DNA from 4 places in the Flavobacterium sp. 120 genome. Region 3 is predicted to be linked to each of the others. Evidence: riboswitches for the same ligand, from Rfam matches in the RefSeq annotation. Region 3 holds a riboswitch; each other region holds the start of a gene.
The links. A riboswitch is a leader RNA that binds a small molecule or an ion and turns the genes downstream of it on or off. The one in region 3 is predicted to bind S-adenosylmethionine.
Positions count from the first base shown of each region.

Region 1: it holds a riboswitch for S-adenosylmethionine, as region 3 does, so the genes downstream of both, C8C87_RS00090 (hypothetical protein) here and C8C87_RS06840 (Na+/H+ antiporter NhaC family protein) in region 3, are expected to answer to the same signal.
Region 2: it holds a riboswitch for S-adenosylmethionine, as region 3 does, so the genes downstream of both, C8C87_RS08330 (SusC/RagA family TonB-linked outer membrane protein) here and C8C87_RS06840 (Na+/H+ antiporter NhaC family protein) in region 3, are expected to answer to the same signal.
Region 4: it holds a riboswitch for S-adenosylmethionine, as region 3 does, so the genes downstream of both, C8C87_RS01475 (alpha/beta fold hydrolase) here and C8C87_RS06840 (Na+/H+ antiporter NhaC family protein) in region 3, are expected to answer to the same signal.

Region 1 covers NZ_RBKZ01000001.1:11,539-13,743, forward strand. Annotated here, with positions in the region: gene C8C87_RS00080 (hypothetical protein) at 148-468, opposite strand; gene C8C87_RS00085 (hypothetical protein) at 496-885, opposite strand; gene C8C87_RS00090 (hypothetical protein) at 882-1,271, opposite strand; SAM-I-IV-variant riboswitch at 1,263-1,360, opposite strand; gene hsdR (EcoAI/FtnUII family type I restriction enzme subunit R) at 1,615-2,205, shown strand, end outside.
Region 2 covers NZ_RBKZ01000001.1:1,929,780-1,931,984, reverse strand. Annotated here, with positions in the region: gene C8C87_RS08335 (vanadium-dependent haloperoxidase) at 1-206, shown strand, start outside; SAM riboswitch class I at 871-970, shown strand; gene C8C87_RS08330 (SusC/RagA family TonB-linked outer membrane protein) at 1,219-2,205, shown strand, end outside.
Region 3 covers NZ_RBKZ01000001.1:1,592,746-1,594,950, forward strand. Annotated here, with positions in the region: gene C8C87_RS06840 (Na+/H+ antiporter NhaC family protein) at 1-1,173, opposite strand, end outside; SAM-I-IV-variant riboswitch at 1,228-1,324, opposite strand; gene C8C87_RS06845 (hypothetical protein) at 1,452-1,874, opposite strand; gene sucD (succinate--CoA ligase subunit alpha) at 2,090-2,205, opposite strand, start outside.
Region 4 covers NZ_RBKZ01000001.1:366,260-368,464, reverse strand. Annotated here, with positions in the region: gene thrA (bifunctional aspartate kinase/homoserine dehydrogenase I) at 1-71, opposite strand, end outside; gene C8C87_RS01475 (alpha/beta fold hydrolase) at 91-1,053, opposite strand; SAM riboswitch class I at 1,132-1,269, opposite strand; gene C8C87_RS01470 (hypothetical protein) at 1,501-1,710, opposite strand.

The DNA.
Region 1 (2,205 bases), 1.6 Mb from region 3:
TAAAAAAATAATGAAATAGGCCTCTATAGTCTAATCTTGCTATTTTAATTGTTTTGTACAAGCTAAAGTAGCTACTGCCAAAAGCATTCTTAGAAATTTCGCATCAATAAAGTTGGCACTTCTGTTCAATGAATAATTGTTATTGCATTATCTTCTTGCATTAGGTTCAAACATAAGTCCAATATATTTTAGACTAAGTATAAACGCAATTACCATCACTATGATATAAATATACCTAAAAGCTACAAACTTATCTTTTTCAGAATTACGCCTCCTTATAAACTCAAGACATAAAATCATAAAAAATAGCCCTGAAAGCAAATATGGAATATTGTCTGATATATTATTGATGTATCCATAACCAGTGGATTCCTTTTTATCAACGTATTCAAACAAAAGCATGGATAGAAATAGTGGAAATGCTAACTCAATGCTACCTGTGGCAAGTTTAGTAATCGTTGTTTTCATAGATAATTATAGTTTAATGTTTTTTATTTAAATCCTTGGGTCTATTGCTCCATCAATTTCCAGCATAATTGTTTCGTCTGGAAACACTATCACTGTTCTATTTTGTTGCATTTTATTAAGCAGATGTAACCCCAATTTTATAATTTCTTCTTTAAACACCTCAATTTCTAACGGGAATTTAGGGTAGTTAATAAACTCAAGTTTTAAATGCTTTTCGTCTTGACCACTTAGCACAATATTACATTCACTTACAGATGCACTTAAATATATATTTGCTTCATCAATTCTTTGTTTTTGATATTCTTGAAGTTCATTAATCAGATAATCTTTATTGTAATGTTCTTCACTATAACCGATTTCCAAACCAAGTGTTATAATTGCTGTAAAGGTTTTTATTGATTTTGTTATCATTATCATTCTTGGGTATATTTAAACATCTCTATTTTATCGAATGTAAGATTTTGCACTGTAGCAATTGTTCTTGTTGAAAAAGCTCCCGAAAAAAAATAGGTAATTATGGCATATTCTTGATTGATATTTAATCGTTCGTAATTAATAGCTGGATAATACTCATACTGTTTTTTATTGGGTTTTTGAAGTTTCAAAAAAGTACTAACACCAGCTATACTTTGGTCGTATAAGTCTCGTTCTTCATAAACAGTATTGACTTCTTTAAGAGCATCAAAACTCAAATTATAAAACACAATATCAAAATCTAAATAAATTTTAAAGAGGTTGTCTTTAGCTTTATTAGATTGCAAATCGTGCGTTGCTACAAAATTAAATGGTGGTATTTTAAACATAATTTTTCCTTAGTTTAGGCTCATTGTTTCAGCACCTTCGCGTGTGGTCGCAGGTTGCTACTACTCAATTGTAGTTCTTAATGATTTTTCAAATATATAAATTTTAAAATAAATAATAATTAGAGCTGAACAAAAATTCATAATATCATTAAAAGTGGGTATAGTAAAATCCTACAAAATATCGTTTATTTACACAGGTGCAATCAAAACGAATTAAACAGAATGGAAGTGGTATAAAATAAGCAGACCGTTTACGGTTTTCTTCAATTTCATTCCATTGCTTTTTAGTATGTTTGTATGCAATCCAATATATTTAGTTTATTATACTTCAAAGCGTAAAAGGATGAACAAAAAATTATTTTCCGAAGCAGATATTAAAGAGAAGTTTATAACACCTGCAATAATTAATGCGGGTTGGGATGAACACACTCAAATTATTAGAGAGTATTCAATTACTGCTGGGCGTATTTGGGTAAAAGGTAAAATGACTGCAAGAGGAAAGAAACTTTTTGCTGATTACGTGCTTTATATTTCTGGAATTCCGGTTGCAATTATTGAAGCAAAAGAAAATAACCTTTCTATAAAGTCAGGAATTCAACAAGCGTTGAAGTATTCTAATTTAATGGATATTCCTTTTGTATTTAGTAGTAATGGTGATGGTTTTCATTTTCATGACAAAACAATTACGGATGGGGATATAGAACAGACTTTTCCTTTAAATGAATTTCCTTCACCTGATGTCCTTTGGGGAAAATATAAAAAATACAAGGGGATTGTAACAGAAACCGAAGAAAAAATAATTTTGCAAGATTACTTTGCAGATAGTGATAGAAAACCAAGATACTACCAACAAATAGCAATTAACAGGACTGTTGAAGCCGTTGCAAAAGGGCAACCTCGAATTTTATTAGTTATGGCAACAGGAACAGGTAAA
Region 2 (2,205 bases), 340 kb from region 3:
AAACTGAGATTGAATTTGGTTTACCTGAACGAAAATTCAAATCCTTTTTGCAAGCATCACAAGAAGCTGCCATTTCCAGATTATATGGAGGAATTCATTACAGGGATGCTATTGAAAACGGCGTTTTACAGGGAGAACAAATAGGGAACTACATTGGTCAAAAAATATTAAAATCCAATGATGGGAGTTTTACCTTTAAAAATTAATTAGTATACTATTTATATCCTTTGTCAAAATCAAATTATAGATTAGATTTCATTTTGGCTTGATGGATATAGTAGGGATTTTATAAAGCATAAAAAAACGCAACACCTTTATTTATTGGGTATTGCGTTATTTTTTTATTTAAATTTGTGACCTCTACGGGACAAATTTCTATAAATTTTATGGAAGATTTAAAGAAATTGGCTTACTACATTTAGTAGCTGTCTTTCATTGGCTTTATGAATTTGGTTTGGATGTCCTGTTGGGGATTGATGGAAAAATTATAAAAACTAAATTGGTATATGGCAGTAAATTAATTTTTAGAGAAAATACGAAACTTGAAATTTTTGAATACATCGAAATTTGTACAATAAAAAAAGAAGGAATTCGGCTTTGAACAATAAACAATTGAAGAATTTAATAAACTAACTAATTACAAAAAAAATGATTGAATTATTTATTAATTTGTTCTTTTTAATGATAAGAATGAATTTTCTTCATAAAATCAACATTACTTAAATTTCTTTACAATTAATAAGTTTTTGTTATACAGTTAATTATGGATAATTTTATTTTGTAAATAAATAATTTTAAAAAATAATTTTAAATTCTACTAATTATATAGAATTAATATATATATATTTGTCGGGTAGAAAATTTCTACATGACTTATCCAGAAAGACTGAGGGAGTAGGCCCTGTGATGTCTTAGCAACCTGTTGCCAAATAAGGTGCTAAATCCTTCCGCTTCGGTGGACAGATAAGAAAGATTTCATAAAATCTGAATAAGCTCATTAGTATTAAAATCTTTTATAATTAAAAATGAAAACTGAGCTAGAATTACATGTCAATTCCGAACAAATTAAAATGCCCTCAAAAGAAAAACATTCCAAAGTTTTCCGAATGCAAAGTCGTTAGTCTTTTTTAAACCAATTCCTGTTTATCAGCATTATTGATAGGCCATTTCGACATCGGCCCGGGAATATTTATGTCCAATTTTTTAAAACCAAACTCAATGAAAAAAATCTTACTTGTATTAATTTTTATGTTCAGTATACTTCCTGGAATACTGAGCGCACAGGAACGAACGATCAGCGGTACCGTCACAGGTTCTGATAACGGCGAGCCTTTACCGGGAGCTACAATTATTGCTGCAGAAAGCGGAAAATCTGTAGTTACAGATGTTAATGGAAAATTTTCATTATCCATTACAAAACAAGACAAGTTAGTGTCTGTCAATTATATTGGATACGAAACGCTCGAAAAAAATGCAGGTTCGTCTTTTAATGATATTAAACTGGTTCCTTCCAATACTACTTTAAAAGAAGTACTTGTCGTAGGTTATGGTACGCAAAGTAAAAAAGAATTTACCGGTGCCGCTACAAGAGTAACATCTAAAACAATTAAGGATATTCCTGTGCAGAGTTTTCAGCAGGCGTTAATTGGTAAGGCCTCAGGAGTGAATGTTTCTACTCCGAGCGGAGTTTTAAATGATACTCCGGTAATTAGAATTCGCGGGGTAAATTCCATTTCATTAAGTACAGCTCCTTTAGTGGTTATTGACGGAATTCCGGTTAATTCCGGAGATGTATCCACAACAAGTGCTGTTGCAAATAATCCGCTTGCAGATATCAATCCTTCAGATATTGAATCGATTGATATTTTAAAAGATGCCGCTTCAACTTCTATTTACGGTTCGCGTGCTGCGGGAGGAGTTATTTTGGTCACGACTAAAAAAGGAAAAGCAGGAAAAGCAAAAGTAACCTACGACACTTGGGTTGGAATTACAAGAGCTACCAGACTGCCTAATCTACTAAACAGTACACAATTTGAAACTATAAAAAATGAAGCTGTTTTAAACAGTAAAATATTAAGCGGGAACGAAAATAATACTGCTGTAGCATCGGCACTTTTCTTTCCGTCTTTTAAAGCTGATGGTTCAAGAGTGGACACCAATTGGCAGGATCAGGTATATCGTGATGCTGTTTCTCAAAATCATAAT
Region 3 (2,205 bases):
TACTTGAGCGCCATACGGTAAAACTCCTTGAATTATACACGAAAAAATATCCAGAATTGCAGCCGTTTTTCTAGGATTCAATTCATATTCATCATTAATTTCTTTGGCAATAGGTCCTGTAATTACAATAGAAACCGTGTTGTTCGCTATTGCTAAATTAGCAAAACCCACTAAAGCACCAATTCCCGCTTGAGCTGATTTTTTACTTTTAATTCTTTTTTTAATTTGAACTAATAAATACGTTATTCCACCCGCTTTATCTACCATAGCTGCTAAACCTCCAGTAAGCATTGATAATAAGAAAATATCAGTCATACTGGTAAAGCCTTCATATATCTTTTGAGTGAACTCCATTAACGTAAACGAACCACTAAAATAACCTATGATTCCTGCCAATAAAGTTCCAATAAGTAATGTTGAAAATACATTAACACCTACTACCGCCAATACTATTACTAATATATAAGGTACAATTGCAATCCAGGAAAAATCATTTTTTGCAATGGCAACAGTCACAATATCCGAGTTTAAATCAAGATAAAAGAAAACCATAATAGTCAAAATTGCAGCAGGAAAGGCAATAAATAAGTTAATCTTGAACTTGTCCTTTAGATCACATCCCAATGACTGCGTTGCTGCGATGGTAGTATCAGAAATCATCGAAAGATTATCTCCTAACATAGAGCCACCTAATAAAGCGCCTGAAATTAAAGGTAATGAAGCACCGCTTTTATCAGCTAATGCGACAGCTATCGGGCCAATAGCTACAATTGCACCCACTGATGTTCCTGTAGCAGTTGATAAAAAAGAAGCAATCAAGAAAATTCCTAAAGGAAAATAAGCAACATCAATAGTATTTATTCCAAGATTCACGACAGCATCAACTCCACCCATCGCTTTACTTACTACTGCGAAGGCTCCTGCTAGCAAATAAATTAAACACATGGTCATGATTTTACTTTCACCACATCCTGCAATCAATGTAGCAACTTTTTCATCAGTAGTGGATTTGAAAAGTAAAAAGGCTGCTATGATACCAACTACAACTGCCACTGGCGATGGAAAAGCATAAAAATCATTCAGAACAATTCCTGCTCCTAAAAAAGTAAAAATAAAAACCAATAAAGGAATCAAGGCAAAGGCATTTCCTTTTTCTTTTGAAAATAAAGTCATAAAAAAAATTTAAAATTAAAAATTATGACGAAAAACAAAGCTAAATATGGGAATGTAAACAACATTTTTTCCAAAGGATTTGGCTTATCGTTTTAGCACCTTGCTTGTTGTTGCAGGTTGCTATCCTATTGAAGGATTCGTGATAACGGGTGCAAAAGTAATTAATTATTTATGAAATTAGCCTAATTTTATTCCAAAAAAAGATAATTCAAAAAAAAGCGCCACATAAAAATGTAGCGCGATTATAATTAAGATGTTGAAAGGCAGACTTTAAATAATTAAAAAGCTACATTCCATTTTGGCAGTCTTCCATTTTCGTCAAGGAAGTTTTGTAAAACTTGTCCTTCTACAAATGTTGGAATCACTTTAGTTTTATCGTTGAATGTCTCATACCAAACCACTTCTAGTGTACTGATGTCTTCAATTTTCATTTGTGCAGGCCAAGAATATTTTCTTCCAGTTTTAGCAAATTGGTGTCCTTCAACAATTTTGTCTTTTAAACCACCATTTTTAATTTTCAAAGTTCCGTTATTTTGAACAGTTCCAGTAGAACCAACCATAATTAACTCTTTTTCATCTCCTACTGAATACACTAAAAATACTCCAGATCCTTCTGATGCATTGCAAACTTCTGCTAAACTATCTTCTGTAGTAAATGAAAACTGATTGCTAACTTTGAATTTTTTTAACTCTTTGTACATATTATTTTATTTTTATTTGAACTGGCTTCGACAAAAAAATACCCCACAAAATCGTGAGGCCCATTAGAAACCATTCGTTTATGTTTGTTCTTATTAGGATTACATCTTAAAAACAGATGCATTTAATAAAGTGCAAAGATATTTCTTTAATTCAATTTATAATAAAAAAGCCCCACAAATTGTGAGGCTTTTAAAATATTTAATTAGAGTTTAGATTAACCTAAAACTTCTTTTACTTTTTTACCAATTTCAGCTGGAGAATCTACCACGTGAATTCCACATTCTCTCATGATTTGTTTTTTAGCTTCAGCAGTATCGTCAGATCCACCAA
Region 4 (2,205 bases), 1.2 Mb from region 3:
ATAATTGCAACTACTTTATTTATTCCGTCGCCATTCGATAAAGATTTACCTCCAAATTTTAATATTTTCATTGTGTTGTGTTTTTTTGGCTTAGAATATATCCTGAAGCAAATTGTGTAATTGTTTGTATTCTATCAAAAAAGCGTCGTGTCCGTGAATGGAAACGATTTCCTGATAGGTGACATTATTTTTATATTTTTTTAATTCCTCGTAAGTCGCTTTATTTTCATTTGCCGTAAAAAACAAGTCAGAATTGATTCCGATGATATGAATATCAGCTTCAATTTTTGACGTTATTTCTTCAAATGAATTGCTGTTTCTGGTAATATCTATCGTTTTCAACAATTGATTCATCATTTTATAAGACGAAATTTGAAACCGTTTTTGAAGTTTTTTACCGTGATGATCCAGCCAACTTTCAACATTGAAAATGGCTAATTCCTCATTAGTGGTTCTCTGAAATTTTGCAGTAAAAGATTCTGGAGTTCGGTAGCAAAGCATGGCATGAATTCGAGCGTCTTCAATAGGTTTTGAAGAATTCTTTAGAATTTGCTCCTGCAAAAAGCAATTGGCAATTAACCAGTCTGTCGATTTCCAATCGGTTGCGATAGGAATTAAATGTTGCGTGATTTTTGGTTCTAAAGCAACCAATTCCCAAGCAATTCCTCCGCCAACAGAACCGCCAATAATAGCATAAAGCTGTTTGATTTTAAGAAAATGAATGCCTTCAATAAAAATTCTGGCAATATCTCTGGTAGTAAAATCCGAATAATTTTCAATAACGGCATCATCAAAGCCATTTCCCGGAACATTAAAAGCCAGTATTGTATATGTATTGGTATCGATAGTTTTGTGCGCACCAATTAAATCATTCCACCAACCTTTTTCTCCCACAACTTGGGAATTTCCAGTCAATGCATGATTTACCAAAACGATTGGAGCGGTATGTAAAGCCGGTCCAAAAACTTGAAAACTTAAGTTTAAGGTAGGATAAAAAGCCCCACTTTCGGTGGTGAAATTTTGTACGGTAATAGATGTTGGTTTATTTTCCAATTTCAAATCTTTTATGATTTTTGATTTGTGTCTGGAAATATTAGAAAGAAAGCTAGAAGTGAACTAGAAGAATTCTTTGTGTTATCTTTCCTTTAGATTCTGAAATATCCCGAGGATTCGGGACAGAATAAAGGTAGAATGCAGCACCTTCTTCGATAAATCGAAGGGTTGCTAAGGCTTCATCGGGTCTAATCCCTCTGCCTTTCTTTATAACATTTCAATACGTTTTTGAACTTAAAGGCACAAATTAACTACTATTTTTTTAAACAACCAAATTTTTATCAAATTGGTTCTAATTGATTTATTGCAAATTGACTTGAAAAAATCGCACGCATAATTATTATCCCGACGAAAGAGAAAACACCATATTAGGGTTTTATCTTTCGTCGAAATCATAATTTGAGATTTACCATCAAAGATTCAAAAGCTAAAACAACCATCACTTTTTTAAATAAAAAGTTCTTCATTTTCTTTTGAATACATTTGGAACAGCAATGAACTCGGCACTATTTTTTGTGCCAAAGGATCATTTTTTGAAATTTCAAATCTTGGATTAGTCAATTCATTTTTTGAATCGATTTCCTTTTTAGTTTTGGTTCTAAAACTAAAGCTTTTTAGTAACCGAAATGCCTTTGGGAAATGTTTTGATGTGCTCATAATCTTTTAATTTATGATGTTAGTTTTGTTTTAAATTATTTTTGAATTCTGAAATTCTCTATGCTTATTAACTAATCTGAATAAAAAAACCCTTTTAGATGCGTATCCAAAAGGGTTTTTTAAGTTGTGTTATAACTTATACTTTTGGAATCAACAGACACGAACGCACATAATGGCATTGGCGCAAATCATATTTTTGACTTTAAAATTATTTGTATTCTGGATTTTCAGGTTATTCATTCTATGATTAATATTGTTTTATTTTCAGCTAAATAGAGTTCAAAAAAAAAGCCTCCCATTTTTTTGGGAGGCTTTTGCTATATAAATTTGAATTTAAATTTAAGCAATACACGACCCACAGGACTTTTCCTGAATGGCTTTTGACATATTACACACATTAAATTTCATGTTTCTTTTTTTGTTGTAACAAATATGCTAACTATTTCTGAATTTTCCAAATAAGTTTTAAAAAAAATACAAAGAAAAACGAACCCA